One region of the Streptomyces sp. NPDC048416 genome, then DNA from elsewhere that is predicted to be linked to it. Evidence: riboswitches for the same ligand, from Rfam matches in the RefSeq annotation. Region 1 holds a riboswitch; each other region holds the start of a gene.

Region 1 (9,711 bases):
GCGCCCCGGGAGGCTCGACGTACGCCCATGAGGGGTCCCGCACCACCGGGCGCCCGCCGAGCAGCGCCGCCCAGAACCGGGCGAGCCGCCCCGGGTCGGCGCAGTCCACGACGAGCTGCCCGATGCGGGCCCGTAACACAGCCATCAGATACTCCAAACGCCGCCGAGCGCCGGGGCGAGCCAGCCGGGAGCCCGGGTACGGAAGTCGGTGGGCGCCAGCCGTCCGGCGCCCTCGGGCACGGTGCCGAGCAAGGGGGCACCGGCCGACTCCGGCAGGTCCACGAGATTGCACCGCGAGGCCAGATCCGGCTCGGCGGGCCAGCTGCCCACGACGACGCCGGCGAAGTCGAGGTCCCGGGCCCGCAGGGCCTCGCCGGTCAGGGCCGTCGAGTTGAGTGTGCCCAGTCCGGCGGGCGTCACCACCACGACGGGGGCGTCCAGGAGGCGGGCCGCGTCCGCGAGGGTGCCACCCCGGTCGTCGAAGCGGACCAGGAGCCCGCCCGCGCCCTCGACGAGGACCAGGTCGTGCTCGGTGGCGAGCTTCGCGGCGGCCTCCGCCACGTCCTCGGGTCCGACGGGCCGCATGCCGGCCCGGCGGGCCGCGGTGTTCGGCGCCAACGGCTCGGGGAACCGGGCCAGTTCGGCCCCGGTCACCGCGTCTCCCGCGAGCCGGCGCACCTCGGACACGTCACCGGGCTCGCCCGGCGCGACCCCCGTCTGGGCCGGTTTCAGGACGGCCACCGACCGGCCGGCGGCGAGCGCCACCGCGGCGACGGCCGCCGTGGTGATCGTCTTGCCGATCTCGGTGCCGGTACCGCTCACGACCAGAATCGCCATCTCAGCCCTCCCGCGCAGCCGCGCACACCGCACGGCAGATGCGCGCCAGATCGTCGTCGCCCGTCACATAGGGCGGCATCGTGTAGATCAAGTCCCGGAACGGCCGCAGCCACACGCCCTCGCGCACCGCGGCCGCGGTCGCCGCCGCCATGTTCACGTCGTGATCCAGCTGGACCACGCCGATGGCGCCGAGCACCCGTACGTCCCGTACGCCCTCGATCGAACGGGCCGCGCCGAGCCCGTCACGGAGCCCCGCCTCGATCCGCTTCACCTCGCCCCGCCAGTCCTGGCCGAGCAACAGGTCGATCGAGGCGAGCGCCACCGACGCGGCCAGCGGATTGCCCATGAACGTCGGGCCGTGGGCGAGCACCGGGACGTCGCCCGATGAGATGCCGTCGGCGACGCGACTCGTGCAGAGCGTCGCCGCCATCGACATGTAGCCGCCGGTCAGCGCCTTGCCGAGGCACATCACATCGGGCGAGATCGCGGCGTGCTGGGCCGCGAACAGCTCGCCGGTGCGGCCGAAGCCGCTGGCGATCTCGTCGAGGACGAGCAGGACACCGTATGCGTCGCAGGCCTCGCGCAGCACCCGCAGGTACGCGGGTGCGTGGAAGCGCATGCCGCCCGCGCCCTGCACCACCGGCTCCACGATCACCGCGGCCAGCTCGTCGGCGTGCCGCGCGATCGCCTCGCGCAGCTCCTGCGCGTACGTCTCGTCGAACTCCGCGGGCGGGGCGCCCACGAACACCTGGCGGGGCAGCGTGCCCTGCCACAGCTCGTGCATCCCGCCCTCGGGGTCGCACACCGACATCGGCTGCCAGGTGTCGCCGTGGTAGCCTCCGCGCCAGGTGAGCAGCCGCTGCTTGCGGGGCTGCCCGACCGAGCGCCAGTACTGCAGGCACATCTTCACGGCGACCTCGACGGCGACCGAACCGGAGTCGCTGAGGAAGACGTGCTGGAGCGGTCCTGGCGTGATCTCCACCAGGCGCGCGGCCAGCCTGATGGCGGGCTCATGGGTGAGCCCGCCGAACATGACATGGCTCATCCGGTCCAGCTGGCCGCGCACCGCCTCGTTGAGCACGGGGTGGTTGTAGCCGTGCACGGCCGACCACCAGGACGCCATGCCGTCGATCAACTCGCGCTGCCCGTACGCCGGTTCGGCGAGCCGGAGCCGTACGCCCGACGCCGACTCGACCAGGAGCTGTTCCTGCCGGTTCGGCATCGGGCCGTACGGGTGCCAGACGTGCCGGCGGTCCAGGCCGAGCAGGTCCGCGGGGGAGTGCTCAGGCATTGGGCGCGAGATCCGTCCCCGCACCCCGGCGCCGCACGGCCACCAGATCGGTGCGCGCCTGGTCCGCGGGCGCCTGCTCGGGGGTGGCCTCGGGGGCGCCGTGGCCACCACAGGGACCGCAGCCGCCGCCCTCGTGGGAGCCGCAGCCGCTCTCCTCGTCCGCACCGCACGCACCCGCACCTGTACCGCAGCCCGCGGCGGCAAGCGCGTCGGCGCGGTGCCGGGGAAGGGTCGTGGTGCCCGCGCCCTCCACCTCGAACCCGGCGTCCGCGATCATGTCGAGGTCGGCCTGACCGGCCTGACCCTCACTGGTGAGGTAGTCGCCGAGGAAGATCGAGTTGACCAGGTGCAGCGCGAGCGGCTGCATGGTGCGCAGGTGCACCTCGCGGCCGCCGGCGAGCCGCACCTCGACGTCCGGGCACACGAACCGGGTCATCGCGAGGATGCGCAGGCAGCGCTGCGGGGTGAGGTTCCACTCCTTGCCGAGCGGGGTGCCCTCGAACGGGATGAGGAAGTTCACCGGCACCGAGTCCGGGTCCAGCTCACGCAGCGAAAAGACCACGTCCACCAGGTCCTCGTCGGACTCGCCCATGCCGGCGATCAGCCCCGAGCAGGCCGAAAGACCCGCGTCGTGCGCCTTGGTCACCGTGTCCACACGGTCTTGGTAGGTGTGCGTGGACGTGATGTCGCCGTACGTCGCCTCGGAGGTGTTCAGGTTGTGGTTGTACGCGTCCGCGCCGGCCGCCCGCAGCCGCTCGGCCTGGCCGTCGGAGAGCAGCCCGAGGCAGGCGCAGACCTCGACGCCCTCGTTCTGCTCCTTGATCGTCTCGATCGTCTCGGACACCCGGGCGATGTCGCGGTCCGTCGGGCCGCGGCCGCTGGCCACCAGACAGACCCGCTTCGCGCCGCCCGCGACACCCGCGGCGGCGGCCTTGGAGGCCTCGTCCGGCTTGAGCCAGGTGTACTTCAGGATGTCGGCCTTGGAGCCGAGCCGCTGGGAGCAGTACGAACAGTCCTCGGGGCACAGGCCCGACTTCAGGTTGACCAGATAGTTCAGCTTCACCCGGCGTCCGAACCACTGGCGGCGCACCCGGCCGGCCGCGGCCACCACATCGAGCAGTTCGTCGTCGGAGGTCGCCAGTACGGCGAGCGCCTCTTCGCGGGTCGGCAGTTCGCGCCGCAGCCCCTTGTCCACCAGCGTGTTCAGCAGGTCCATGGCGCCGATCTTCGCGTACCGCACCGTCCGCGGCCAAGGTAGGTATCCCACAACACAGGTGGTTTGAGGTGTGTGTATCGCCACACCGTGTCCCGCCGGGCCACCGGCTAGGGTCTGTCGGCAGCCTACAAAAAGGGACGCCACCATGTTGCGAGCGCCATTCGACTGGATCGACAGGGAAGCCGAGCGCCGCGAGAGCGCCGGACTGGTCCGCACGCTCCGGCCGCGCGACGCCGACCAGGACCTCCTGGACCTGGCGAGCAACGACTACCTGGGGCTCACCCGGCACCCCGCGGTCACGGCTGCCGCGGCCGAGGCGGCCCACCGCTGGGGCGCGGGCGCCACCGGCTCACGGCTGGTCACCGGCACCACCGCCCTGCACGCCGAACTGGAACGCGAGCTGGCCGCGTTCTGCGGTTTCGAGGCCGCCCTCGTCTTCTCCTCCGGGTACGCGGCGAACCTGGCCGCGCTCACCGCGCTCGGCCCGCACGGCTCGCTGATCGTCTCCGACGCGGGCAACCACGCCTCCATCGTCGACGGCTGCCGGCTGGCCCGCGCGCGCACCGAGGTCGTGCCGCACACCGACCCCGAGGCGGTCCGCAAGGCGCTCGACGCCCACGGCGGGTCCGCGCTGGTGGTGTCGGACTCGGTGTTCTCGGTGGACGGTGACGCGGCGCCACTCGCTCAACTGGCCGAAACCTGCCGGGAGTTCACGGCGGCCCTCGTCGTGGACGACGCGCACGGGCTCGGGGTGCTCGGCGAGGGCGGCCGTGGGGCGCTGCACGGCGCAGGTCTCGCCGGCGCGGACGACGTGGTCGCCACCGTCACCCTGTCCAAGTCGCTCGGCAGCCAGGGCGGCGCGGTCCTCGGGCCGGCGCGGGTCATCCGGCATCTGGTGAACGCGGCGCGCACCTTCATCTTCGACACCGGGCTCGCCCCGGCGGCGGCCGGCGGCGCGCTCGCCGCGCTGCGGCTGCTGCGCGCGGAGCCCGGGCTCGCGGGCCGGGCCCGCTCCGTCGCCGCCGAACTGCACGGCCGGCTCACCGCCGCCGGTCATGCCGCGGTGCGCCCCGACGCCGCCGTGGTCTCCGTGCGGGCGCCGTCGCCGGAGGCCGCGCTGGCCTGGGCGGCCAACTGCCGTGCGGCCGGGCTCGTGGTCGGCTGCTTCCGGCCGCCGTCGGTGCCGGACGGCGTTTCGCGGATCCGGCTCACCGCACGCGCGGACCTGACGGAACAGCAGATCGACCAGGCGGTGGGCACGATCCTGCGGACCGCCCCCGCCGCCTGACGTGACGTCAATGCGCCTCTGACACCAGGCAGATGAAGCGCTGCCAGGCTGCGGCGCCGAACAGCAGCGCGGGTCCTCGGGTCCTTTGGGAGTCGCGCACGGCCAGCAGCTCGCCCTTGAGCCGGGCCGTTTCGACGCAGTTGTTCATGCCGACGCTGCGACTGGATCGTCGCCACGCCGCATGGGTGAGGGATGTACTGGAAGGAACGTGCGCGGGGTGTGCGGACATCAAGCCTCCCCACTCGCCATGAAGTGACCCGGGCCTTCCCGGGCCATCAGGGCGATGAGATCCAACGAGTCCTCGGAGGAAAGCGCGAGTGCCTGGACGGTCTGGAACGCGGCACTGTACGCCTCAAGGTCTTCTCTCCGTTCGAGGTAGAGGCTACTCGTCAAGTGGTCGACAACGACCACATCCAGATCCGAAATGGCCGGAAACGAAAACAGCGTGAAAGGGCCGGTGAGCCCGACATAACCGCCGTATCGGAAAGGGATGATCTGGAGCCGGACGTGCGGCAGCGCGGCGATCGCCAGGAGATGCCGCAACTGCTCCCGCATGGCGGCCGAACCGCCCACCCGGCGCCGCAACACCGCCTCGTCGAGCACCGCGCTGAGCGCCAGCGGCGGATCGGCCCGCAGCACCTCCTGACGGGCGATCCGCACCTCCACCAACGAGTCCAGCTCGTCCGGGGCGAGGCCTTGGATCGCGGCCCGGGTCACCGCGCGCGCGTACGCGGGCGTCTGCAACAGACCGGGAACCACCGAGGTCTCCAGGGTGCGGGCCGAACGCGCCTGCGACTCCAGACTGATGAAGTCGCGGTACTGCGGCGGCAGCAGACCCCGGTACGCGCGCGCCCAGTCCGCCCCGCCGCCACCCGCCGAATCGGCCAACGCCTCCAGCACCGCCCGCAGTTGGCGATCATGGACTCCGTACGCATCGAGCAGCCGGGCCACGTCCGCCGGCTTCACCCCGCTGCGCCCGGTCTCGATCCGGCTCACCTTCGACTGGTGCCAGCCCACCAGAGCCGCCGCCTCCCCGCTGGTGAGACCCGTTCGATCGCGCAGCCGGCGCAGTTCCCCGCCGAGCTTGCGTCTGCGCACCGCCAATCCGTGCCCCATGCCGGCCTCCTTCGCTCCCCAGCGTCCGGCGATGGGTAAGTGTGGGCCCAAATACGATCCGCCGCCGTAGAGTTCACCGCTTTGAGCGACAGATATATGCACATCTTGGTGGATGGCACCCGAGACCGGCACGATGAGTGGCACTCTGGCGCGAAGCACAGTCCGAGGCCGACGGCGTCTTTGCGAGCGTTCATCCGCGAGGAGTCCTCAAGCCGGTCCGGGTGGGAAAGGGACAGCGTCGCCATGGCAGACCATCTCGAAGCAACAGTCACTCTGCCGAGCGATCCCGCCTCGGTCGCCACCGCACGGCGCTATGTCGCGGGAATCCTCACCGACTGGGGACTGCCGCCCGACGCGGACACGGTCGACACGGTGCGGCTCATCGTCTCCGAGCTCGCCACCAATGCCGTGCAGCACACCTTCGGCCAGTCGCCCACCTTCACGGTCGACCTCCACCTGGAGCGCGAGGAGGTGCTGAGGATCGGGGTGACCGACAGTCATCCGCGCTGGCCGAAACGATTGCCCGCGGCCGTCCAGCAGGACAACGGACGAGGCATGGTCATCATCCGCTGGCTCGCGGCCGAATCCGGCGGCAAACTGTCGGTCGCGCCCACCGCCGACGGCGGCAAGACGGTCTGGATCGCCCTGCCGTGGACGGCGGCGGTCCAGAGCGGTTAGGGGGTGTCTGGTGGATCATGGCCGGGGGTGCGGCGCCTGGCACGGCACCTCGCGGCGTTGCCGAAACGCCCCGATAGCTCCGCTATCACGACGTTCCGGCGCCTTGCGATGCACCGCACCAGGCGCCGCACCCTGACCGACCCTGATCCACCAGACACCCCCTAACCGCCCGGTCCTCCCTGCCGGCAACGCGCCGTCCGGGAAACGCGCCGTCCCGGAAACCCGTCAGCCCACCCACCCGTCGCTCACCCACCTGTAAGCCTGCCCACCCGTCAGCCGACCCGCCCGTACCAGACGCTGTGGCTCCAGATCCGCTCCAGGCGTACCACCGTGCCGGTCTTGGGGGAGTGCCAGATCCTGCCGCCACCGGCGTAGATCCCCACGTGGTACACGCTGCCACCGGAATGGAAGAACACCAGGTCGCCGGCCCTGCGCGAGGTGGCCGACACATGCCGGGAGCTGTTGTACTGCTGCTGCGCCGAGCGAGGCAGCCTGCGGCCCGCCTGCTCGAACGAGTACAGCGTGAGCCCCGAGCAGTCGAAGCGGTGCGGGCCCGACGCGCCGTACTGGTAGGGCGCTCCCTTCTTCGACGCGGCCACATGGAGCGCCCTGGTGGCCACGGCGGCCGCGGTCGCCTCGGGCGTGCCGCCCGGTACCAGCGTCGTCGCGCCCGTCACGGCGAGAGCGAGGGCACAGACGGCGCCCAGGCGGACGGCCAGGGACGGAACATATGTCTGCGCAGTCATGCGCAACCCTTCGTCAAACCGCCTGCGAAGGATGACCTGTCGGGTTCGGGCTGGCGAAGATGCCCGGCCGCGCGAACGGCTTCACCCCGAGGGAGGGCCGACCCTCGGCCCTCCCGAAGTACTCGGGTCCTCCACTCCTGCCGGTCCACTCCTGTCGACCAGTCGTCCGGAACGGCGGCAGGACTCGGCGTCCGCCCGGACCGCCCCGCCGAGGTGGCGGGGGCTTGTCGTCTCAGGGATCTTCACGCACCGACTGTCGGATCACCGGACCGAAACGGCTTTGTGTGGGGCCGCCCACGGCTGGCCCATTCAGGTGGACACGGGAGCTTCGCCCCCCGTGTGACAGGGGCCGATGAGCCTCGTACCAGCATCGGAAGTATCGATTCCGCACGGTCAGCAGAGGACGTAAGCAACTCATAAGGGTCAGCGAAAGCAGCCGCCGATGAGCCGAACGGGGGTACTCCTTCTGGTCCGTTTCGCCGGTCCTTCGAGCGCGTCGGGTACCGGTGCCTCTCCCCGGGTGTCCGCTGGGCCCCCGGCCATGATCCACCAGACACCCCCTAGGCCGCCGTCCGCGGCGGCAGCGTGAGCCGGCCCGCGCGGCGCTCCCCGTCCAGGACGCGCAGCGCCCGCGTCAGCGTCTCGGCGTGCACCCGTGTCTCTCCGCGCAGGTGCATCAGTGTGAGGGCGTCCTTGAGCGCGACCGCCCGGCCGACCAGGGCCTGCGCCGCCCGCAGCGCGCCGTAGGTGTCGTGGCCGTGGGCCGGATTGACGCGGCCGAGCAGGTCGACCACCTCCAGATACGCGTCGATGAACTCGGCTTCCGCGCGGGTGAGCGCGGGCAGCGGCGGCAGTTCGGGCGGCAGCACCGGGCTCACCTCCCGCGCAGCGAGGTCTTGCGGCTTTCGAGGATGTGGTCGGCGATTCCGTACGCCACGGCGCCCTCGGCGTCGAGGATCAGGTCCCGCTCGATGTCGGAGGTCACCTGCTCGGAGGTCCGCCCGGTGTAGCCGGCCAGAAGCTCCGTCAGCAGTGCGCGGCCGCGCAGCACTTCAGCCGCCTGGATCTCCAGATCGGAGGGCTGGCCGCGCAACGGCTCCTCCATGGACGGCTGCTGAAGGAGCACCCGGGACGCCGGCTGCACCAGGCGTTTGCCCGGGGTGCCGGCCGCGAGCAGCACCGCGGCCACCGAACTCACCTGGCCGAGGCAGAACGTCTGCACGTCGCAGGTGATGAAGCGCATCGCGTCGTGGATGGCGGTCATCGCGGTGAGCGAGCCGCCGGGGGAGTTGATGTAGAGGGAGACGTCCCGGTCCGGATCCGCGTGCTCCAAATGCATGAGCTGGGCCATCACGTCATTGGCCGAGGCGTCGTCGACCGGTGTGCCGAGAAAGATGATCCGTTCCTCGAAGAGCTTGGAGTACGGATCGAGCGTGCGGATGCCGGTGGCGGTGCGCTCCTGGAACTCGGGCAGCACATAGCGGGCGGCAGGGCGGTGGTTCATGGCGGACCTCTCCTCGACCGGACCTCAGTGCTCTGTGGCGCCCTGTAAAAAACGTACAGGACGTACAGAGCGATGGGTCGAGCTTCATCGGAAGACCGGGGAGAAGCAAGAGCTCAGCGCCGGGTTTCGCTGTGGGCGAGCAGGCGGATCACGCCGCCGGAACCGGAGGGCGTGGCGCAATAGGCCCTCTCCCGGCGGTCTGAGGGGATGGCTAACGTGCGTCGGCGCGGGGGTCACCTGGGGAGAGGGCTCACTGACGTGTTCTATTTCGCATTCCGTCTCGTGCTGCTGCCGTTGCTGCGGTGGCTGTTCCGCCCGCGCGTCGAGGGCGCCGGGCGGGTGCCCGATGCGGGGGCGGTGATCCTCGCGGGGAATCACCAGTCGTTCACCGATCAGTTCCTGCTGGGCGTGACGCTCAGGCGCCGCCTCACCTTCCTGGCGAAGCAGGAGTACTTCACCGCGCCGGGCCTGTCGGGCCGGGCGACCGCGGCCTTCTTCCGGGCGCTCGGCCAGATCCCGGTCGACAGGTCCGGCAAGGACGCGGCTCGCGCGGCGATCGACACCGCACTCCAAGTCCTGGACGGCGGCGCGGTGTTGGGGGTCTTCCCGGAAGGGACACGGTCGCACGACGGCCGGCTGTACAAGGGCAAGGTCGGGGTGGCGGCGATGGCGTTGCGGTCCGGCGCCCCGGTCGTCCCGGTCGCGATCATCGGGACGTTCGAGGCGCAGCCGAAGGGGCGCAGGCTGCCCCGGCGCGTACCGGTCGCCATCCGGTTCGGTGAGCCGCTGGACTTCTCGCGCTACGCGGGGATGGAGGACGAGCGTCTGGTGCTGCGCGCCGTGACGGACCAGATCATGTACGCGGTGCAGAAGCTGTCCGAGCAGGAGTACGTGGACGTGTACGCGGCCGAGGCCAGGACGGCGTGGGAAGCGGCTGCCGCGGCCGCCTGACCGGCCGCACGGCCGCCCCGGCCCGGACGCGGCGGGGGGGGGGGGGGGGGGGGGGGGGGGCGCCCCGCGCCCCCCCCCCCCCCC
Region 2 (9,711 bases), on a different contig from region 1:
GGAGGAGAGCAGCACCCGGCACGGGTCGTCCGCGACTTCGAGGGCGACGGACGCGACGGGCGAGCCCGCCGATTCGAGCAGGACGGTGCGCCGGTCGGTGCTGAACTTCTTGGCCACCGCGGCCAGTTCGGCCGAGACCAGCTTGCGCAGCTCGTTGTCCGAGTCCAGGATCCCGGTCAGCTCGTCGATCTCGCCGGTCAGCCGGTCGCGCTCGCTCTCCAGCTCGATCCGGTCGAACTTGGTGAGCCGGCGCAGCGGGGTGTCCAGAATGTACTGGGTCTGGATCTCGCTCAGCGAGAAGTGCTCGATGAGCCGCTGCTTCGCCTGCGCCGAGTTGTCACTCGACCGGATGATCCTGATGACCTCGTCGATGTCGACCAGGGCGACGAGCAGACCCTCGACCAGGTGCAGCCGGTCCCGGCGCTTGGTGCGGCGGAACTCGCTGCGCCGGCGCACCACCGTGAAGCGGTGGTCGAGGTAGACCTCAAGCAGCTCCTTGAGCCCCAGGGTGAGCGGCTGGCCGTCCACCAGGGCCACGTTGTTGATGCCGAAGGACTCCTCCATCGGCGTCAGCTTGTACAGCTGCTCAAGGACGGCCTCGGGCACGAAGCCGTTCTTGACCTCGATGACCAGACGCAGGCCGTGCGAACGGTCGGTGAGGTCCTTCACATCGGCGATGCCCTGGAGCTTCTTCGAACCGACCAGGTCCTTGATCTTGGAGATGACCTTCTCCGGGCCGACCGTGAAGGGCAGCTCGGTGACGACCAGGCCCTTGCGGCGCGCCGTCACGTTCTCCACCGAGGCGGTGGCCCGGATCTTGAAGGTGCCGCGGCCCGACTCGTATGCGTCCTTGATGCCCGTCAGACCCACGATCCGGCCGCCGGTCGGCAGGTCGGGGCCCGGCACGAAGCGCATCAGCGCCTCCAGGTCCGCCTCGGGGTGCCGGATCAGATGACGGGCAGCGGCGATGACCTCGCCCAGGTTGTGCGGCGGCATATTGGTTGCCATGCCGACCGCGATCCCGGACGAGCCGTTGACCAGCAGGTTCGGATAGGCGGCCGGCAGCGCGACCGGCTCCTGCTCCTGGCCGTCGTAGTTGGAGGCGAAGTCGACGGTGTCCTCGTCGATCGACTCCGTCATCAGCGACGTGGCGTCCGCCATCTTGCACTCGGTGTACCGCATCGCGGCCGGCGGGTCGTCATTGCCGAGCGAGCCGAAGTTGCCGTGGCCGTTGACCAGCGGCAGGCGCATGGAGAACGGCTGCGCCATGCGCACCAGCGCGTCGTAGATGGAGGCGTCGCCGTGCGGATGCAGCTTGCCCATCACCTCGCCGACGACGCGGGCGCACTTCACATAGCCGCGGTCGGGGCGCAGGCCCATCTCGTTCATCTGGTAGACGATGCGGCGCTGGACGGGCTTCATTCCGTCCCGCGCGTCCGGCAGGGCCCGCGAGTAGATCACGGAGTACGCGTACTCGAGGAAGGAGCCCTGCATCTCGTCGACGACGTCGATGTCGAGGATCCGCTCCTCGAAGTCGTCGGGCGGCGGCGGGGTCTTCGTGCTGCGGCGGGCCATCGCGGCTGCTGCTCCTTCACGTACCGGATCGGGTCTGGATCCGACCATTGTGGACCGTCCCACTGACAACGCCGACCGCGACCCGGGAACTTCGCCAGGTGCCCGCGCGCTTGCATACAGTGGCAGGACTTCTCAACTCACGACTTCCTCCGCCAGTACTTCACACTGCGGTACTGCACATCGGATACGAAGGGACGTACATGCCCATGGGTCACACGGCCACAGCGCAAGCCGGCTCCGGCGGCCTGACAGCGACTGAGCACCGGCTGGCCAACGGCCTGCGCGTGGTGCTCTCCGAGGACCACCTGACCCCGGTCGCCGCGGTGTGCCTCTGGTACGACGTGGGCTCACGCCACGAGGTCAAGGGCCGCACCGGTCTCGCCCACCTCTTCGAGCACCTGATGTTCCAGGGCTCCCAGCAGGTGCACGGCAACGGCCACTTCGAGCTGGTGCAGGGCGCCGGCGGCTCGCTGAACGGCACCACCAGCTTCGAGCGCACCAACTACTTCGAGACCATGCCCGCCCACCAGGTGGAGCTCGCGCTCTGGCTGGAGGCCGACCGGATGGGCTCGCTGCTCGCCGCCCTCGACGAGGAGTCGATGGACAACCAGCGCGACGTCGTCAAGAACGAGCGCCGCCAGCGCTACGACAACGTGCCCTACGGCACCGCCTTCGAGAAGCTGACCGCCCTTGCCTACCCCGAGGGCCACCCCTACCACCACACCCCGATCGGCTCGATGGCCGACCTGGACGCGGCCACCCTGGAGGACGCGCGGCAGTTCTTCCGCACGTACTACGCGCCCAACAACGCGGTGCTCTCGGTGGTCGGCGACATCGATCCCGAGCAGACGCTGGCCTGGGTGGAGAAGTACTTCGGCTCCATCCCCTCCCACGACGGCAAGCAGCCGCCGCGCGACGGCGCGCTGCCCGGCACCATCGGCGGGCAGCTGCGCGAGGTCGTCGAGGAGGACGTCCCGGCGCGCGCCCTGATGGCCGCCTACCGGCTGCCCCACGACGGCACCCGCGAGGCCGACGCCGCCGACCTGGCGCTGACCGTACTCGGCGGCGGCGAGTCGTCCCGGCTGCACAACCGCCTGGTCCGCCGCGACCGCAGCGCGGTCGCCGCGGGCTTCGGCCTGCTGCGGCTCGCCGGCGCCCCCTCGCTGGGCTGGCTCGACGTCAAGACGTCCGGCGGCGTCGAGGTCCCCGACATCGAGGCAGCGGTCGACGAGGAGCTGGCCCGGTTCGCCGCCGAGGGCCCCACGGCGGAGGAGATGGAGCGCGCCCAGGCCCAGTTGGAGCGCGAATGGCTGGACCGGCTCGGCACGGTGGCGGGCCGCGCCGACGAACTGTGCCGCTACGCCGTGCTGTTCGGCGACCCGCAGCTCGCCCTGACCGCGGTCGACCGCGTCCTGGAGATCACCGCCGACGAGGTGAAGGCGGTCGCCGCGGCGACCCTGCGCCCCGACAACCGGGCGGTCCTGGTGTACGAGCCCACCGCGGCACCCGAGGCAGGCAACGAAGAGGAAGAGGCGGCCCAGTGACGGACGCTGTCGTGACCATGGAATTCCACCCGCAGCCCACCGCGGGCGCCGCCAAGCCGTGGGCCTTCCCGGCCCCCGAGCGCGGCACGCTCGACAACGGCCTGACCGTGCTGCGCTGCGACCGGCCGGGCCAGCAGGTCGTCGCCGTCGAGATCTTCCTCGCGGCCCCCCTGGACGCCGAGCCGGAGGGCCTGGACGGCGTCGCCACGATCATGGCGCGCGCCCTGACCGAGGGCACCGACAAGCACTCGGCCGAGGAGTTCGCCGCCGAGCTTGAGCGGTGCGGCGCCACCATCGACGCGCACGCCGACCACCCCGGCGTCCGGGTCTCCCTCGAAGTGCCGGTCTCCCGGCTGCCCAAGGCGCTCTCGCTGCTCGCCGACGCGCTGCGGGCCCCGGCGTTCGCCGACTCCGAGATCGAGCGCCTGGTGCGCAACCGGCTCGACGAGATCCCGCACGAGCAGGCCAACCCGGCCCGCCGCGCCGCCAAGCAGCTCTCCAAGGAGCTCTTCCCGGCCACCACGCGCATCTCCCGCCCCCGCCAGGGCACCGAGGAGACCGTCGCCGCGATCGACGCGGCCGCGGTGCGCGCCTTCTACGAGGCGTACGTGCGTCCCGCGACGACCGTCGCCGTCATCGTCGGCGACCTGTCGGGCACCGACCTCGACGCGATCCTCGCGGACACCCTGGGCGCCTGGACCGGCAACACCGCGAAGGCGCGCCCCGTCCCGCCGATCACCGCCGACGACACCGGCCGGGTCGTCATCGTGGACCGGCCCGGTGCCGTGCAGACCCAGCTGCTCATCGGCCGCATCGGTGCCGACCGGCACGACCGGGTCTGGGCGGCCCAAGTGCTCGGCACGTACTGCCTGGGCGGCACCCTGACCTCGCGCCTTGACCGTGTCCTGCGCGAGGAGAAGGGCTACACCTACGGGGTCCGCGCGTTCGGCCAGGTGCTGCGCTCGGGTCCCGACGGCGGCGCCGCGATGCTCGCCATCAGCGGCTCGGTCGACACCCCGAACACCGGGCCCGCGCTCGACGACCTGTGGACGGTGCTGCGCAAGCTCGCCGCGGAGGGTCTCAACGACACCGAGCGGGAGAGCGCCGTACAGAACCTGGTCGGCGTGGCGCCGCTCAAGTACGAGACGGCCGCGGCCGTCGCGGCGACGCTTGCCGACCAGGTCGAGCAGTTCCTGCCGGACGACTACCAGGCCCAGTTGTACGCGCAGCTCGCCGAGACCGGCACCGTGGAGGCGACGGCGGCCGTCGTCAACGCCTTCCCGGCGGACCGGCTCGTCACGGTGCTCGTGGGCGACGCCGCCCGGATCGAGGAGCCCGTCAAGGCACTCGGAATCGGTGAAGTGACCGTCGTCACGGGCTGATTGAGGCACCCGGGCGACCGGGACGAACGGGACCCCGGTGGCCATACGCCACCGGGGTCCCCCCATATGTCCGGTTTATTGGAGAGGTTGCCCGTCTGGCATGTGGCGTGCGCAACAAAAACCGGCGTCTGTTTGGTGATTGAAAGATCAGCCGTCTAGCGTCAGTCGCGCTGTCCGTCACCACCCGTCGCATCCGCGGCACCGGACAGTGATCGCCGAGTCCCCAATGGCGCGAGCCAGGGGAGCCGGGGACCCACTCAGTCCCTGGGGTGAATCGGACGCCTCCGCCCGCGGGGGAGTCCGTAGGAGACCTTCCTGCTCCGAACCCGTCAGCTAACCCGGTAGGCGAGATGGAAGGAAAGGACACCGCCTCTCCATGGCGTTCACCCGTGCCACCGGGAAACACCGCGCGCCCAGCCGGATGACGCGCCGCAGCGCGAACATCGCGGGCATCGCCACCCTCGCCACCGCCGGAGTCGTAGGCACCCTCGCCTCCCCGGCCGTCGCGGCCCCGAGCGCCGTCGCCGACACGGGCCTCAGCCAGGCCATCGTCATCGGCGACACCCTGGCCGACCAGCTGGGCGCCCAGGCCGACGCGCAGAAGGAGGCGGCCGTCAAGGCCCGGGCGAAGGCCGAGGCCGAGGCCGCTGCCCAGCGCAAGGCCGAGCAGCGGGCCCAGGAGGCCCGCGAGGCCAAGGAGCGCGCGGCGCGTGAGGCCGAGCGCAAGCGGCTCAACACCTTCGTCGCGCCCATAGCCAACAGCTATGTGTCCACCGGCTACAAGACCGGCGGATCGCTGTGGTCCTCCGGCAGCCACACCGGCATCGACTTCCACGCCGGCATCGGCACCCCGGTGCACGCGGTGGGTCTTGGCACCGTCGTCGAAGCGGGCCCCGGTGGCGCGTACGGCAACAACATCGTGATCAAGATGCACGACGGCACGTACACCCAGTACGGCCACCTCTCGGTCATCCAGGTCTCCGTGGGCCAGTCCGTGGAGCCGGGCACCCAGATCGCCCTGTCGGGCAACACCGGCAACACCACCGGCCCGCACCTGCACTTCGAGGCCCGCACCGGCCCGGAGTACGGTTCGGACATCGACCCGGTCGCCTACCTGCGCTCGCACGGCGTGAACGTCTGAGACGTCCCGACGCCCGCGGCGCCACCGCGCGCACCCCGAAGGCCCCCGGCACCCGCCGGGGGCCTTCGCCGTCCACCGGGGAGAGCGACTTGCCCCATCCAGGACGCGCGCGACGCCGTCGGCGAAGGGCGTGAGGGAGCCGCGCGGCACCCCCCGATCCGCGCCGCGACGGGACCGCGCGACGTCCCCCGATCCGCGCCGCGATGGGATCGTGCGACGTCCCCCGATCCGCGCCGCGACGGACCGCGCGGCATTTCGCGATTCGCGCCGCGACGGGGCAGCGCGACGTCCTGCGACCGGCGCCCAGGGAACGACGAGGGCCGCTGTCCCGTGTCGTGCGGGATCAGCGGCCCTCGTGCGGGTGGTTCTGCCGGATCAGACGGTCTCGGGAAGCTCTTCCAGGCCGTCGGCGACCAGCTTCGCCAGCCGGTCGAGCGCGGCGTCCGCGCCCTCGGCGTCGGAGGCCAGCACGATCTCCTCGCCGCCCTGCGCACCCAGACCGAGCACCGCGAGCATGGACGCGGCGTTGACCGGGTTGCCGTCGGCCTTGGCGATCGTCATGGGGACTCCGGCGGCCGTGGCGGCACGGACGAAGATGGACGCGGGGCGGGCGTGCAGGCCCTCGGCCCAGCCGACGTTGACGCGGCGCTCAGCCATGGTGTTGCCCTTCGAAATCTCTGACGGTTGTCTAGACCAGTCTCTCATGGGGTGCGCGGTGCTCCTGCCGACCCTCGGCCCCGGTGCGCCGCCGGTCGCTCCTTGCCACCTTGCCCCGCCCCGTACGGGCCCGCGACCCGTACGCTTCCGGTATGACGACGGCGTCCGACCCCGCGTACCCGGCCCACTGGGAGGCCGACGTGGTGCTCCGCGACGGCGGCACCGCGGGCATCAGACCCATCAACCCCGAGGACGCCGACCGGCTCGTCTCCTTCTACGAGCTGGTCTCGGACGAATCGAAGTACTACCGCTTCTTCGCCCCCTATCCGAGGCTGTCCGCCAAGGACGTCCACCGCTTCACCCACCACGACTACGTCGACCGGGTCGGCCTCGCGGCCACCGTCGGCGGCGAGTTCATCGCGACCGTCCGCTACGACCGGATCAACGCACAGGGCCGGCCGTCCTCCGCGCCCGCCGACGAGGCCGAGGTCGCCTTCCTCGTCCAGGACGCCCACCAGGGCCGGGGCGTCGCCTCCACCCTCCTCGAACACATCGCGGCGGTCGCCCGCGAGCGCGGCATCCGGCGGTTCGCCGCCGAAGTGCTCCCGGCGAACAACAAGATGATCAAGGTGTTCACGGACGCCGGCTACCAGCAGAAGCGGTCCTTCGAGGACGGCTCGGTCCATCTCACGCTCGACCTTGAGCCCACCGCCGAATCGCTCGCCGTGCAGCGGGCCAGGGAACACCGCGCCGAAGCGAGGTCCGTGCAGCGCCTGCTCGCGCCCGGCTCGGTCGCGGTCATCGGCGCCGGCCGCGCCCCCGGCGGGGTCGGCCGCACGGTCCTGCGCAACCTCCTGGACGCCGGTTTCACGGGAAGCGCCTACGCGGTGAACCGGGCGCTCGGACCGGAACAGCGCGAACTCGACGGCGTGCCCGCCTTCCCCTCCGTCGGTGCGATCGGCGAACCGGTCGACCTGGCGATCATCGCGGTGCCCGCCGAACGGGTGCCGCAGGCCGTGGCCGACTGCGGCGAACACGGCGTCCAGGGCCTCGTCGTCCTCGCGGCCGACTACGCGGAGAGCGGCCCGTCCGGCAGGGAGCGCCAGCGCGCCCTGGTGCGCCAGGCCCGCTCGTACGGGATGCGCCTGATCGGCCCCAACGCGTTCGGGATCATCAACACCGCGCCCGACGTGCGGCTCAACGCCTCACTCGCGCCCGAGTCGCCGGCCGGGGGCCGGATCGGCCTTTTCACCCAGTCCGGCGCCATCGGCATCGCGCTCCTGTCCGGTCTCTACCGGCGCGGCGCGGGCCTGTCGACGTTCATCTCGTCCGGCAACCGCGCGGACCTCTCCGGCAACGACTTCCTCCAGTACTGGTACGAGGATCCCGAGACCGACGTCGTCCTGCTCTACCTCGAATCCATCGGCAACCCGCGCAAGTTCACCCGCCTGGCCCGGCGTACGGCGGCCGCGAAACCCGTCGTCGTGGTCAAGGGCGCCCGGCACAGCGGTACGACCCCGCCGGGGCACGCCGTCCCGGTGAGCCGGGTGCCGGACGCCACGGTCTCGGCGCTGCTGCGCCAGGCGGGCGTCATCCTGGTGGGCACGGTCACCGAGCTCGTCGACGCGGGTCTGCTGCTCGCCGGCCAGCCGCTGCCCGCCGGGCCGCGCGTCGCGATCCTCGGCAACTCCGAGTCGCTGGGCCTGCTCACGTACGACGCATGCCTGAGCGAGGGGCTGCGTCCGCGCAGGCCCCTGGACCTGACGACCGCGGCGACCCCGGCCGACTTCCGCGCCGCGCTCGCGGCGGCCCTCGCCGACGACGCCTGCGACGCGGTCGTGGTCACCGCCATCCCCTGGGTCGGCGAGAACGGAGCCATGGAGTTCGGCGACGGCCGGGTGCTCGCGGACGCCCTGCGCGAGGCAGCCACGGCGGCCCCCGCGAAGCCGGTGGCGGTGGTCCACGTCGAGATCGGCGGCCTGGCCGAGGCCCTGTCAGCCGCATCCCGAACAGCCCCCCGCCCCCCATCGGCCCACACCTATCCAGCCCCCCCGGCGCCCCCACCGGCGGTCAGCCGGAAAGGAGCCCGGGGCGCACCCCCGGCACCCCCGGCACCCCCACCGGCGGTCAGCCGGAAAGGGGCCCGGGGCGCACCCCCGGCACCCCCACCGGCGGCCAGCCGGAAAGGGGCCCGGGGTGCACTCCTAGCACCCCCACCGGCGGCCGGCCGGAAAGGGACCCGGGGCAGAGTCCCAGCACCCCCACCCCCACCCCGCCCCGTGAGGCAATCCCCGCCTACCCCGCCGCGGAGCGAGCCGTACGGGCCCTCGCCGAAGCCGTCCGCTACGCCCAGTGGCGGCGCGAGGCGGCCGACCCCGGCAAGGTGGGGGAGTACGACGACATCGACGAGGCCGGGGCCGCCGCGCTGATCGAGCGCCTGCTCGGCGCCGACCAGGACCCCCGCGGCATGACCCTGGCCGCCGCGGACGGCGAGGAACTGCTCGGCCGGTACGGCATCGCGGTGCGCCCCACGCTGCCCGCGCCCGACGCAGTCCACGCCGTCGAGGCCGCCCGCCGCCTCGGCTACCCCGTCGCCCTCAAGACCACCGCCCCGCACCTGCGCCACCGCCCCGACCTCGGCGGCGTACGCCTTGACCTGGCCGACGAGCACCAACTCACCCGCGCCTACGCCGAATTGACGGCGACCCTCGGCAAACCGGAGGAGCTGGGTCCGGTCGTGCAGGCCATGGTCCCGCGCGGTGTGGACGCCGTCGTGCGCGCCTCGATCGACGCCGCGGTCGGCGCGGTGCTGTCCTTCGGGCTCGCCGGTGCCGCCTCCGAACTCCTCGGCGACACCTCCCACCGGCTCATCCCCGCCACCGACCGGGACGCCGCCGAGCTGCTGAGGACCATCAGGACGGCGCCCCTCCTGTTCGGCTGGCGCGGCTCGGCGCCCGTGGACACCGCCGCACTCGAAGAGCTGCTGCTGCGGGTGTCGCGGCTGGTCGACGACCACCCCGAGGTGGTCGCCGTCGGCCTGGAGCCCGTGATCGTCGCCCAGCGGGGCCTGTCGGTGCTCGGCGCGACCGTCCGGCTGGCTCCCGCCCCGGCCCGGGGCGATCTCGGTCCCCGGCGACTGCCCAGCTACTGAGAGGCCGCGTCCGGGCTCCATCCGGGCCTCGTCCGGGCTCCCTCCGGGCCACGTCCGGGCCGTGTCCGGGCCGCGTCGGAACCGGACCGGGCCCGGACACGGGCTCTCGGGCCGTCGGCCGCCCGCGGCAGCTTAAGATGGACCCCATGGCGAAGACCGGTACGACGACCCAGGGGCTCCGCGCGGCGATCGAGCGCAGCGGCTATTACCCGGCCCTCGTGGCCGAGGCGGTGGAGGCCGCCGTCGGTGGCGAGCCGATCG
Region 3 (9,711 bases), on a different contig from region 1:
TGGAAGCTGGAAGATCCGGCGGGCCAGGGCGTCGAGGCGGTCCGCCCGATCCGGGACGAGATCAAGGTGCTGGTGGAGGGCCTGATCGCGGAGATCGCTCCGGAGCCATCCGCGTGAACGTCAACGCCGGCACAGCCTCCGAGGCGCATGAGGTCAGCAGGCCGCCGTCGCGGTGACCGTCCAGCGGACGGGGCGGCGGCCCCTGGCGCCATTCATCGGTCGACCGGTTCCGTCGGGCCGGGCCGCTTCTGGGTGTCCGGGCGACGCCCCCTCGGCCTTCAACCCTCGCCCCTCGCCCCTCGCCCCTCGCCCCTCGCCCTTCGCCCTTCGCCCTTCAACCCTCGGCGTTCGATCTGCGACTTCGGCGGTCGGCGCGGGATGGTGGGTCAGCCGACCGCGCCCAGGATCGGGGCCCAGGTCGCGCCGGTGAGGGCGGCCACCGCCTGCTGTTCGGACAGGGGGGGCGCGGTGCGGGTCGGCTTGGGTGTGTCGGCGCCGTTGCCGCCGCCCGTGCTGTTCCACTGCACCATCTGGAGCTGCGCCCCGGTCGACTTCAGTGTCACCGTCACCGTCCAGCGGTGCGCGGTGTCGGCGTGCGCCGGCTGTTCGGCCGCGTTCTTCTGTGACATCACCACGGCCCCGCCGGGAATCGCGGCGCTGCTCGGCAGCTCGCTCAGCGTGCAGGTGTCGCCCGCGGCGCGTGCGGGTGTCTGGTCGCAGCTCAGCCCGTCGCCGTCCCTGAGCGGCAGCTTGAGCCGCACGGCCGATACGCCGACCATGGCCGCTCCGTGCCCGTCGTCGACGACCAGTCCGCCGTTGGCCACGTAACCGCCGGACGGATCCGACGGGTTGTTGCTCTGCCCGCTCACCTCGCTGAACCGGCCCCCGGGGAACGTGCCTTCCACGGCCTGGATCATCTGGGTGCCGCTGATCGCCGAACGGGGCACGGCCAGCGCCGCCGGCTCGATGTCGGAACCCGCGGACCGGACCCCGGCGAGCATGCCGGGCATCACGAGCGCGGCCCCCGCGATCACGGCGCAGGCCCCGGCCCCGGTGAGGACGCGGGTGGTGCGGCGCCGTCGACGGGCGGCCCGGCCGCGCTCGACGGCTCCGTCCACGAGCGAGGTCAGATCGGGTTCGAGTGCGTCGGTCGTGCGGTACAGGGCGTGTGAGAGATCTGCTTCGAACGGCATGCTGGCGTCACCTTGTGTCTTCTGTCGCTGACGGTTGGGGTGCGGCGGTGCGGCGGTGCGGCGGTGCGGCGGTACGGACCCGCGGGCACGGGGATTCAGTGCGCGACCAGGTCGGACAGGCTGTCGCCGAGCAACGCGCGCAGCCTGTCGAGTGCGCGGGTGCCCTGGGAGCGGACCGCGCTCCTGCTCAGCTTGAGCATCCGGGCGGTCTCCTCGATGCTGCGGTCCTCCCAGTACCGCAGGAGCAGCACCGCCCGGTCGCGGGGCGGGAGTTGACCGAGCGCGTCCAGCAGGGTCAGGCGCAGGGCCGCGTCCGGGCCGCTTGCCGCGCCGTCGGGCAGGGTCCCGGTGGGCCGCTCGCCGGTACTGCGCCGACGCCGCAGGCTGAGGAAGGTGCGGACCAGAATCGTCTGGGCGTACGCCGCCGGGCTGTTCGCGCAGGCCACCCGGTTCCAGTGCACGTACACCCGGCTGAGGGCTTCCTGCACCAGGTCTTCGGCCAGGTAGGTGTCGCCGGCCGCGAGCACGTACGCCGAGCGGTACAGGGCCTTCCCCCTCGCGGCCACGAAATTCAGGTACGCATCCTCCTGTACTGCTTTCACTCGGTCCCCGCCTGTTCTCTTGTTCCGTGGTCCCCGTGCATACCCCTGATGACTACGTGACTCGGTGGGATGTCGCGCCCGTGCGGCACTTTTCTTTCCCGGGTTTCCCGCTCCGCGCGGATGGCGCGCACGGCGTGCGGTGAACGGCGCGGGGCCTGCCCGGCGGGGCGACGGGGAGCGTCCGCAGGTGGGTTCGGGGTGGGCGCTGGTAAATGGTTCGGAGCACCGCTGCGTATGGCGTACAGTTGTGTTTACCGACGCGGGGTGGAGCAGCTCGGTAGCTCGCTGGGCTCATAACCCAGAGGTCGCAGGTTCAAATCCTGTCCCCGCTACTGAACGAAGAGGCCCGGCACTGTTCACAGTGCCGGGCCTCTTCGCGTTCCCCGGCTCCCGCCCTCCCGCGCGGGCTCCTCCGCGTCCTTGACCTTTACGCAACGTCAAGTTCTAGCGTGGCCGTGTGAACGTGCACGGCAAGGAGTGGTCGATCCAGGAGATCGCCAAGAAGGCCGGGACAACCAGCCGCACCCTGCGCCACTACGGGGAGCTGGGCCTGCTCGCCCCCAGCCGGATCGGAAGCAACGGATACCGCTACTACGACCAGGACGCCCTGGTCCGGCTCCAGCGGATTCTGCTCCTTCGGGAGCTGGGGCTTTCGCTGCCCGTGATCGGCGAGGTCCTGGAGGGCGAACGCGATCCGTCGGCCGCCCTGCGCACCCATCTGCGCCTCCTCGAACAGGAGCGTGCGCGCATCGCGCGGCAGATCGCGTCCGTGCGGACCACCCTGCACAAGACCGGGAAGGGAATGGAGCTCATGGCCGAGGAAGTGTTCGACGGCTTCGATCACACCCAGTACGAGGAGGAGGTGAGCCGCCGCTGGGGGCGGGACGCGTACGAGAAGAGCGACCGCTGGTGGCGCTCGCTCACCGAGGAGGAGAAGAAGGGCTTCCAGCGGGAACACGACGACATCGCCCGCGACTGGGGCCTGGCCCGCGGGGACGGCCTGGCCGCCGACGGCGACGTGGCGCAGGACATCGCCGGGCGCCACGTCGCCTGGCTGTCCGCCACCACGAGCGTCAGCAGGTCCTACGTCATCGGGCTCGGCCGGATGTACGTCGACGACCCGCGCTTCGGCGCCACCTACGACCGGCACGGCGAGGGCACGGCGGCCTTCGTGCGGGACGCCCTGACGGTGTACGCGGAGCGCCACCTCCCCGACGCCCCGGCCGCCGGGGGTGTGTGCGCCCAGTAGTCTCGCGTGCGCGATGAGTCATGGTGGGCCTCGCGGGATGAGGGAGGGGGCGAGGTGGTGAGTGGGCACGAGTGGGGGCGCGGGCGCGGCGGGGCGACGGGCGGGTGCGGAACGTGGCGGAGGGTGCGTGCCGTGCTGCTCCCGCTCGTGCTCTGCGTACTCGTCCTGGGTGGCTGCCAGGAGCCGGGCGGGAAGGGCCCCGGGCCCGGACCCCGGCCCGTGCCCGCCGGCCGGCGGGTGCCGGTCCGCCCCTCGGCGGTCCCCGCGGGCTGCCGCCCCGAACGCGGCGGCTGGGCCGAGCCGCCGTGCGTGCCGGATCAGGGCGTCGTCCACCACCGCCACACCAGGGGAACCTGCCCCCGTACGCGTCCGGGCCCGCAGCGCTGCCGCCGCGCTTGACCGGGTGGGACGGCGGACGTGTCCGGGCCCGCAGTGCTGCCGCCGCCCTCGACCGCCCGGGCCGAGCCCCTGGTGAACCGTGCGAGCCGACGAGCCCTGGTGGACCGTGCGGGCCGAGCCCCTGGTGGACCGCCCGGGCCGAGCCCTGGTGAACCGTGCGGGCCGGCCCCGAGCGGGCGGGGTTCGTGCCCCCGCGCCCGTACTGATCCGCCGCGCCCGACGCCCCGCTTGGGCGCGTCCGAGTCGACGTCGGGGCCGGGACGGGGCAGTCTGGACGGGTGCGGCAGCGAGCAGAAGGCGACGGGCGCCTGGTACGGGCGCTACCCGTACTCCTCGTCGTCGTCGGCTTCGCCTTCGACGCCTCGACCCCGCCCGACCTGACGGCCGCCGCCCTCTTCGCGGGCGCCCCGGTCGCCGCGGCCCCGTTCTACTCGGGCCGTGGCACCGCCGCCGTCGGCATGGGCTCGGTGCTCGCCGTCGTGCTGCTCTGGTTCATACACGACCTCCCCAACCTCGGCGAAGGCGCCAGCGAGCTGTTCACCGTGCTCACGGTCGGCGCGCTCGCCCTCGTCATCAACAGCATCCTGCGCCGCAGTGGTGAACGGCTCGCATCGGCCCGTGTCATCGCCGAGACCGCGCAGCGCGCCGTGCTGCCCACGCCCGCGTCCCGCATCGGTGGCCTGCACGTCGCCGCGCGGTACGAGGCGGCGCAGGCGGACGCGTTCATCGGCGGAGACCTCTTCGCCGTGCAGGACACCCCGTACGGGGTCCGGCTCATCGTCGGCGACGTCCGCGGCAAGGGGCTCCAGGCGGTCGAGGCCGTCGCCGTGGTGATCGGGGCGTTCCGGGAGGCGGCCGAGCAGGAGTCCTCCCTGGAGGCGGTGACCCAGCGCCTGGAGCGGGCGCTGGCCCGCGAGGGCACCCGGCGCGACCGGCTCGACGCGGTCGAGGGGTTCACCACGGCGCTGCTCGCCGAGATCCCGCGCGGCGACGGCACCGTACGCACGGTGAACCGGGGCCATCCCGAGCCGTTCCTGCTGCACCCGGACGGATCCCTGGACGCGATCGTGCCGGCCGAACCCGCACTGCCGCTCGGCATGTCGGACCTCGGCGTGTGGCCGGACCGGGCCGAGCTGCGCCCCTTCCCGCCCGGTTCGACGCTGCTCCTTTACACCGACGGGCTCTCCGAGGCGCGCGACGCCCAGGGCATCTTCTACAACCCCGGCGCACGGCTGCGCGGCGCGATCTTCCCCGGCCCGGACGAGGTCCTGGACGCGCTCGTCGACGACGTACGCCGCTACACGGGCGGCGGCGCGAGCGACGACATGGCGCTGCTCGCGGTGGCCCGCCCGGCCGAGGGCCAGCCCGAGCGGCGGCGCACGGTCCGGATCGTGAAGTAGGGCCGCCGCCGTGGCGCGGGGTCACGGTGGGTGCGCGAAGGGTCTCCCTGCGCATAACAATTGACACTCCGTCAGAATGCGGGTGCGGCGGGTGTGGCTCCGAGGGGGCGTGAACTCGACCGGTTTGCCCCGGCAGTGGGCGCTAAGTCCGGGCCATGGCCGTTAACGATCAGTGGGGAACGGCTTGGAATCAACCCCCGCCTTCTATTAACGTTCGATAACGCAGCGCGGTCGTACCAGCCGTCGCCAAGGCGGCACCGTGCGCATGCGCCGAATCCCGCAAGGGAGCCGGGGGACCACCAACTTGGGGCGAATCGGGCATCCGCCATGGGCGCTCGTAGGAGACCTTCCTGCTCCGAACCCTCCTCCAGGGCCCTAACGGCCTAGGGACCCCCACCGCTGACCCGGTAGGCGAGAAGGAAGGAAAGGAGCGCCTTCGTGGCGTCCAACGACCCTGCTCTCGACACTCCCCTGCCTCCTGGGGCCGCGCTCTACGGGGACGCGCCCGGCGAGGACGAGAGCTGGGAGGAGTGGGACCCGACCGAGGAGTCCGTACGCGCGGTTCGCGGCCGGCACCGGGTGGCCAAGCAGCGCGGCGGCCTCGCCCGCAGCTCCACCGTCCTCGGCGTGGGGGTCATCGCGGCGGTCGGCGCGGGCGGCATGGCCACCGCGCAGAGCAAACCGCCCGTCTCCATATCCCTGCCCGACTCCCTCGCGGGGAGCCTGCCCGACCTCGGCTCGCTGCCGGGCGTCGGCGCACTCCTCTCGCACGGCGGTACGGGAGCGGACGCGCACGGCGGTACGGGAGCGGACGCGCACGGCGGTACGGGAGTGGACGCGCACGGGGACGCCTCCAAAACCGCGGCCGCCGAGGCCGACCGGAAGATCGCCGCTGCGCCGCTGAGCATGGCCGGGCTCTCCACCAGCGAGGCCGAAGGGGGCGCCACCGACGCCGGGGAGGCACTGCGCGCCCGGATCCTCCAGCAGGCCGGGCAGCAGAAGGCCGCGGCCGTCGCCGAGGCGAAGGCCGCCGCGGAGAAGGCGGCGGCCCAGAAGGCCGCGGCCGAGGCGAAGGCCAAGCAGGAGGCCGCCAAGGTCCAGGCCGCCGCCGAGGCCGCGAAGGCCGCCGCCGAGAAGAAGGCGGCCGAGGAGGCCGCGGCGAAGAAGGCGGAACAGGCGCGGCTGGCGGAGCTGGCCGCCGAATACTCCCTGCCGGTGGGCTCGTACACGATCACCTCCACGTTCGGCGAGGCCGGCTCGATGTGGTCGTCCGGCCACCACACCGGCCTCGACTTCGCCGCGCCCACGGGCACCCCGCTCAAGGCGATCCACTCCGGGACGGTCAAGTCGGCGGGGTGGGCGGGGGCGTACGGGTACCGGACGGTCATCACGCTCGAGGACGGGAGCGAGCTCTGGTACTGCCACCAGTCGTCGATCGCCGTCGGCGCGGGGCAGAAGGTGACGACGGGGGAGGTCGTGGGGCGGGTCGGTGCGACGGGGAACGTGACGGGGCCGCATCTGCACCTTGAGGTGCATGCGCCTTCCGGTACGGGGATCGATCCGATGACCTGGCTTCGGTCCAAGGGGCTCAAGCCGTGACGGTGTGACGGTGTGACGCCGGTGCGGGTGCCGTCGGTGCCGGTGCCGGTGCCGGCGCCGGTGCGGGTGCCGGTGCCAGTGCCGGTGCGGGTCGTGGGTGGCTTGGCTGTCTCGCAGTTCCTCGCGCCCCCGAATCCCCGTCGCTTTTCCCGTTGTTCCGCGTGTCTCTGGAGGGGCTGCCAGGAGAGGGCGAGGCGCGGAATACCTGGCCCCGTGCGGGAGTTGCTGTCGCCATGACCTCTCTTCGTGCGCTCGGCAGCTCCGATCTCTCCGTGTTTCCCCTCGCCCTCGGCGGCAACGTGTTCGGCTGGACCGCCGACCAGGACCAGTCGTTCGCCGTCCTGGACGCCTACACCGCCGGTGGGGGCAACTTCGTGGACACCGCCGACGCCTACTCCAAGTGGGCCCCCGGCAACTCCGGCGGCGAGTCCGAGACGATCATCGGGAAGTGGCTGGCCGCGCGCGGCAACCGGGCCGACGTGGTCATCGCCACCAAGGTCGGCGCCCACCCCCGTTACGAAGGGCTGGCCGCGACCACGATCAAGGCCGCCGCCGAGGAGTCCCTGCGCAGGCTCGGCACGGACTACATCGACCTGTACTACACACACTTCGACGACACCTCCGTGCCCGTCGAGGAGATCGTCACCGCGCTCGACCAGCTGGTGCGCGACGGCAAGGTCCGCGCGATCGCCGCCTCCAACATCACCCCCGAGCGGCTGCGGGAGTCCCTGGACTTCTCCGACCGCGAGGGCCTGGCCAAGTACGTGGCGCTCCAGCCGCACTACAACCTGGTCTCCCGCGGCACCTACGAGGGCGTGCTCCAGGACACCGCCTCGCGCGCGGGTCTGGCCGCCGTGCCCTACTTCGCACTCGCCTCCGGCTTCCTCACCGGCAAGTACCGTCCGGGCCAGGCCGTGGACAGCGCGCGGGCGACGGGCGCGGGCAAGCATCTGGAGACCGAGCGGGGCCGCAAGGTGCTGGCCGCGCTCGACCGGATCGCCCAGGAACGCGACGCCGAGATCGCCACGGTGGCGCTGGCCTGGCTCGCCGCGCGACCCACCGTCGCCGCGCCCATCGCGTCGGCCCGCACCGTCGAGCAGGTCCCGGCGCTGCTCGCGGTCGCCGACCTGGAGCTCACCGACGCGCAGCTCTCGGAACTGACCGCCGCGTCAGCGTAGCCGCGTCAGCGTAGATAGGGGTTGTGGGGGCCGCGCCGCGCCGGGTCCCCGGCCGGGCCCGGCTGCCCGTACGGGGCGTACTGCGGGTGCGGGGCGTGCTGGGGGTGCGGGGCGTACTGCGGGTGTGGGACGTACTGCGGGTGCGGAACGTACTGCGGGTGCTGGGTGTACGGCTGCGGCGGGCCCGGCTGCGGGGGCATCCAGATCCGGCCCGACGCTCCCGCCGCGTACAGCAGCGCCGGGCCTGCGACCGGCTTGCGCTCCCACAGATGGTGGAGCAGCTCCTGCTCGCGTGCCGCGAAATCGGGCCCGGGACCCGTGGCGCCCGCGCTGCGGTAGGCACGGTGGCGCAGGAAGGCGAGGGCGGTCGCGAACGCCTCGTACTCGGCGACCGCACGCGCCGCCCGCTTCCCGCCGAAGCGGTGGTGCGCGAAGTCCCGGGCCGTCGCACGGGCCCGCATCGAGGACAGCGCCAGCGGCTCCACCGGCCCCAGCCAGCCGGCCGCGGCGTACGCGGGCAGCTCGGCGGCGACCGTACGCAACTCGCGCTGCCGGCTCCAGATCGCCAGCCAGGTGAGCAGCCCGAACACCGGCACCATGACCGCCCCGTACACGATGTAGAACCCGTACACCCCGAACAGGGCCGAGCTGTTCCACAGGGCGTGCATGCCCATCGCGAGCACCAGGCCGAGCAGCGGGAACGCGGTGCGGCGCAGCCGCCTGCCGGGCGGCGAGAGCGCGGCGAGGCCGAAGCCGATGCCGGTCAGGACGGTGAACAGGGGGTGCGCGAACGGGGACATGACGACCCGCACGAAGAAGGTCGCGGCCGTCGTGGACGTCAGGCCCGCGCTGTGGCTGGCCTGGTCCTCACCGAACGCGTTGCCCAAGTACAGGATGTTCTCGGTGAACGCGAAGCCGGTCGCGGTGAAACCGGCGAAGACGACACCGTCGACGATGCCCGTGAAGCAGCGCCTCCTGAAGAGGAACAGCAGCAGGACGGCCGCCGCCTTCGCGCTCTCCTCGACGATGGGCGCTATGACGCTCGCGCCCAGGTGATCGGCCGAGGAGGGGTCGGCGGTGGCCGTGGCTATCCACCGGGTCGCGAACGAATTGGCGATGATCGCCACCAGGGCGGCGGCGCAGGCGCCCCACGCCAGGGCGAACAGGAGATTGCGCCACGGGCCGGGGTCGACGCGGTCGAGCCAGCGGAACGCCGCCGCGAGCAGCGGCACCGGAAGCACCGCGAGCCCGAGCCCCACCAGGAACCCCTCGGTGCCCGTCTGTTCCCGTACGAGCGCGAGGATCACCAGGCCGCACAGGGCGAGCAGGGTGATCAGCGCGCCCGCGCGGACCGCCTTGGAACGCCAGAAGTCGCGGCGCGGCCGGTAGCGCCACTTCGACCGGTCCGGCGGGACCTTGTCGAACCGGGGCTCGTCCGCGCACGCCGGGACCGGCCGGGCCGCGACGGCCTGGCCGGGCTGCTGGGGCGCCTGCCCGGGGTGCGGGCGGTGCGGAAGCGACTCGAAGGACACGGGACGACCCTAACGAGGGTCACTGACAATCCGCGACGGCGCCTGCACTACCCGCTGTGTGCGCCGGGCCGGCGGGGCCGGTACGTCAGCCGTGTTCGCCGGCCTCGCCGCGTGCGGCCTGTTCTCCATGCTCGACCCGGCGGAACAGCAGGTCGTGGACCACGTGGCCCTTGTCCAGGCCCTGGCCCTCGAACCGGGTCAGGGGGCGGAACGCGGGCCGCGGCGCGTAGCCGCCGCCCTCCACCGTGTTCGCGAAGTCGGGGTGCGCGTCGAGGACTTCCAGCATCTGCTCGGCGTAGTCCTCCCAGTCCGTCGCGCAGTGCAGTACGGCTCCGGGCTTCATCCGTGTCGCGGCGAGCGAAAGGAACTCGGGCTGGATCAGGCGGCGCTTGTGGTGCCGCGCCTTGGGCCACGGGTCCGGGAAGTACACGCGGAGCCCGTCCAGGACCTCGGGCTCCAGCATCTCGCGCAGCAGGATGATGGCGTCGCCGTTGGCCACGCGGATGTTGTTGAGGCCGCCCCGTTCGGCGAGGCCGAGGAGGTTGCCCTGGCCGGGGGT

What was found. Region 1 has a riboswitch for cyclic di-AMP ahead of ACGFW5_RS19695 (C40 family peptidase). Riboswitches for the same ligand answer to the same signal wherever they lie in the genome.
Region 2: it holds a riboswitch for cyclic di-AMP, as region 1 does, so the genes downstream of both, ACGFW5_RS08945 (M23 family metallopeptidase) here and ACGFW5_RS19695 (C40 family peptidase) in region 1, are expected to answer to the same signal.
Region 3: it holds a riboswitch for cyclic di-AMP, as region 1 does, so the genes downstream of both, ACGFW5_RS11465 (M23 family metallopeptidase) here and ACGFW5_RS19695 (C40 family peptidase) in region 1, are expected to answer to the same signal.

The regions. Positions count from the first base shown of each region.
Region 1 covers NZ_JBICXU010000014.1:103,495-113,205, forward strand. Annotated here, with positions in the region: gene ACGFW5_RS19655 (VOC family protein) at 1-145, opposite strand, end outside; gene bioD (dethiobiotin synthase) at 145-837, opposite strand; gene ACGFW5_RS19665 (adenosylmethionine--8-amino-7-oxononanoate transaminase) at 839-2,128, opposite strand; gene bioB (biotin synthase BioB) at 2,121-3,344, opposite strand; gene ACGFW5_RS19675 (8-amino-7-oxononanoate synthase) at 3,490-4,632, shown strand; gene ACGFW5_RS19680 (DUF397 domain-containing protein) at 4,640-4,861, opposite strand; gene ACGFW5_RS19685 (helix-turn-helix domain-containing protein) at 4,861-5,748, opposite strand; gene ACGFW5_RS19690 (ATP-binding protein) at 5,992-6,426, shown strand; gene ACGFW5_RS19695 (C40 family peptidase) at 6,699-7,172, opposite strand; cyclic di-AMP (ydaO/yuaA leader) riboswitch at 7,177-7,359, opposite strand; gene ACGFW5_RS19700 (hypothetical protein) at 7,733-8,041, opposite strand; gene ACGFW5_RS19705 (ATP-dependent Clp protease proteolytic subunit) at 8,047-8,676, opposite strand; gene ACGFW5_RS19710 (lysophospholipid acyltransferase family protein) at 8,935-9,627, shown strand.
Region 2 covers NZ_JBICXU010000005.1:145,572-155,282, forward strand. Annotated here, with positions in the region: gene ACGFW5_RS08930 (DNA topoisomerase (ATP-hydrolyzing) subunit A) at 1-1,575, opposite strand, end outside; gene ACGFW5_RS08935 (M16 family metallopeptidase) at 1,782-3,119, shown strand; gene ACGFW5_RS08940 (M16 family metallopeptidase) at 3,137-4,501, shown strand; cyclic di-AMP (ydaO/yuaA leader) riboswitch at 4,705-4,864, shown strand; gene ACGFW5_RS08945 (M23 family metallopeptidase) at 4,878-5,642, shown strand; gene ACGFW5_RS08950 (HPr family phosphocarrier protein) at 6,018-6,299, opposite strand; partial or broken gene ACGFW5_RS08955 (GNAT family N-acetyltransferase) at 6,452-9,450, shown strand; gene ACGFW5_RS08960 (DUF5998 family protein) at 9,597-9,711, shown strand, end outside.
Region 3 covers NZ_JBICXU010000006.1:309,526-319,236, forward strand. Annotated here, with positions in the region: gene ACGFW5_RS11435 (arsenate reductase ArsC) at 1-117, shown strand, start outside; gene ACGFW5_RS11440 (hypothetical protein) at 387-1,193, opposite strand; gene ACGFW5_RS11445 (SigE family RNA polymerase sigma factor) at 1,289-1,795, opposite strand; tRNA gene ACGFW5_RS11450 (tRNA-Met) at 2,054-2,127, shown strand; gene ACGFW5_RS11455 (MerR family transcriptional regulator) at 2,259-3,044, shown strand; gene ACGFW5_RS11460 (PP2C family protein-serine/threonine phosphatase) at 3,722-4,843, shown strand; cyclic di-AMP (ydaO/yuaA leader) riboswitch at 5,102-5,272, shown strand; gene ACGFW5_RS11465 (M23 family metallopeptidase) at 5,282-6,442, shown strand; gene ACGFW5_RS11470 (aldo/keto reductase) at 6,676-7,620, shown strand; gene ACGFW5_RS11475 (PrsW family glutamic-type intramembrane protease) at 7,626-9,152, opposite strand; gene trmB (tRNA (guanosine(46)-N7)-methyltransferase TrmB) at 9,238-9,711, opposite strand, start outside.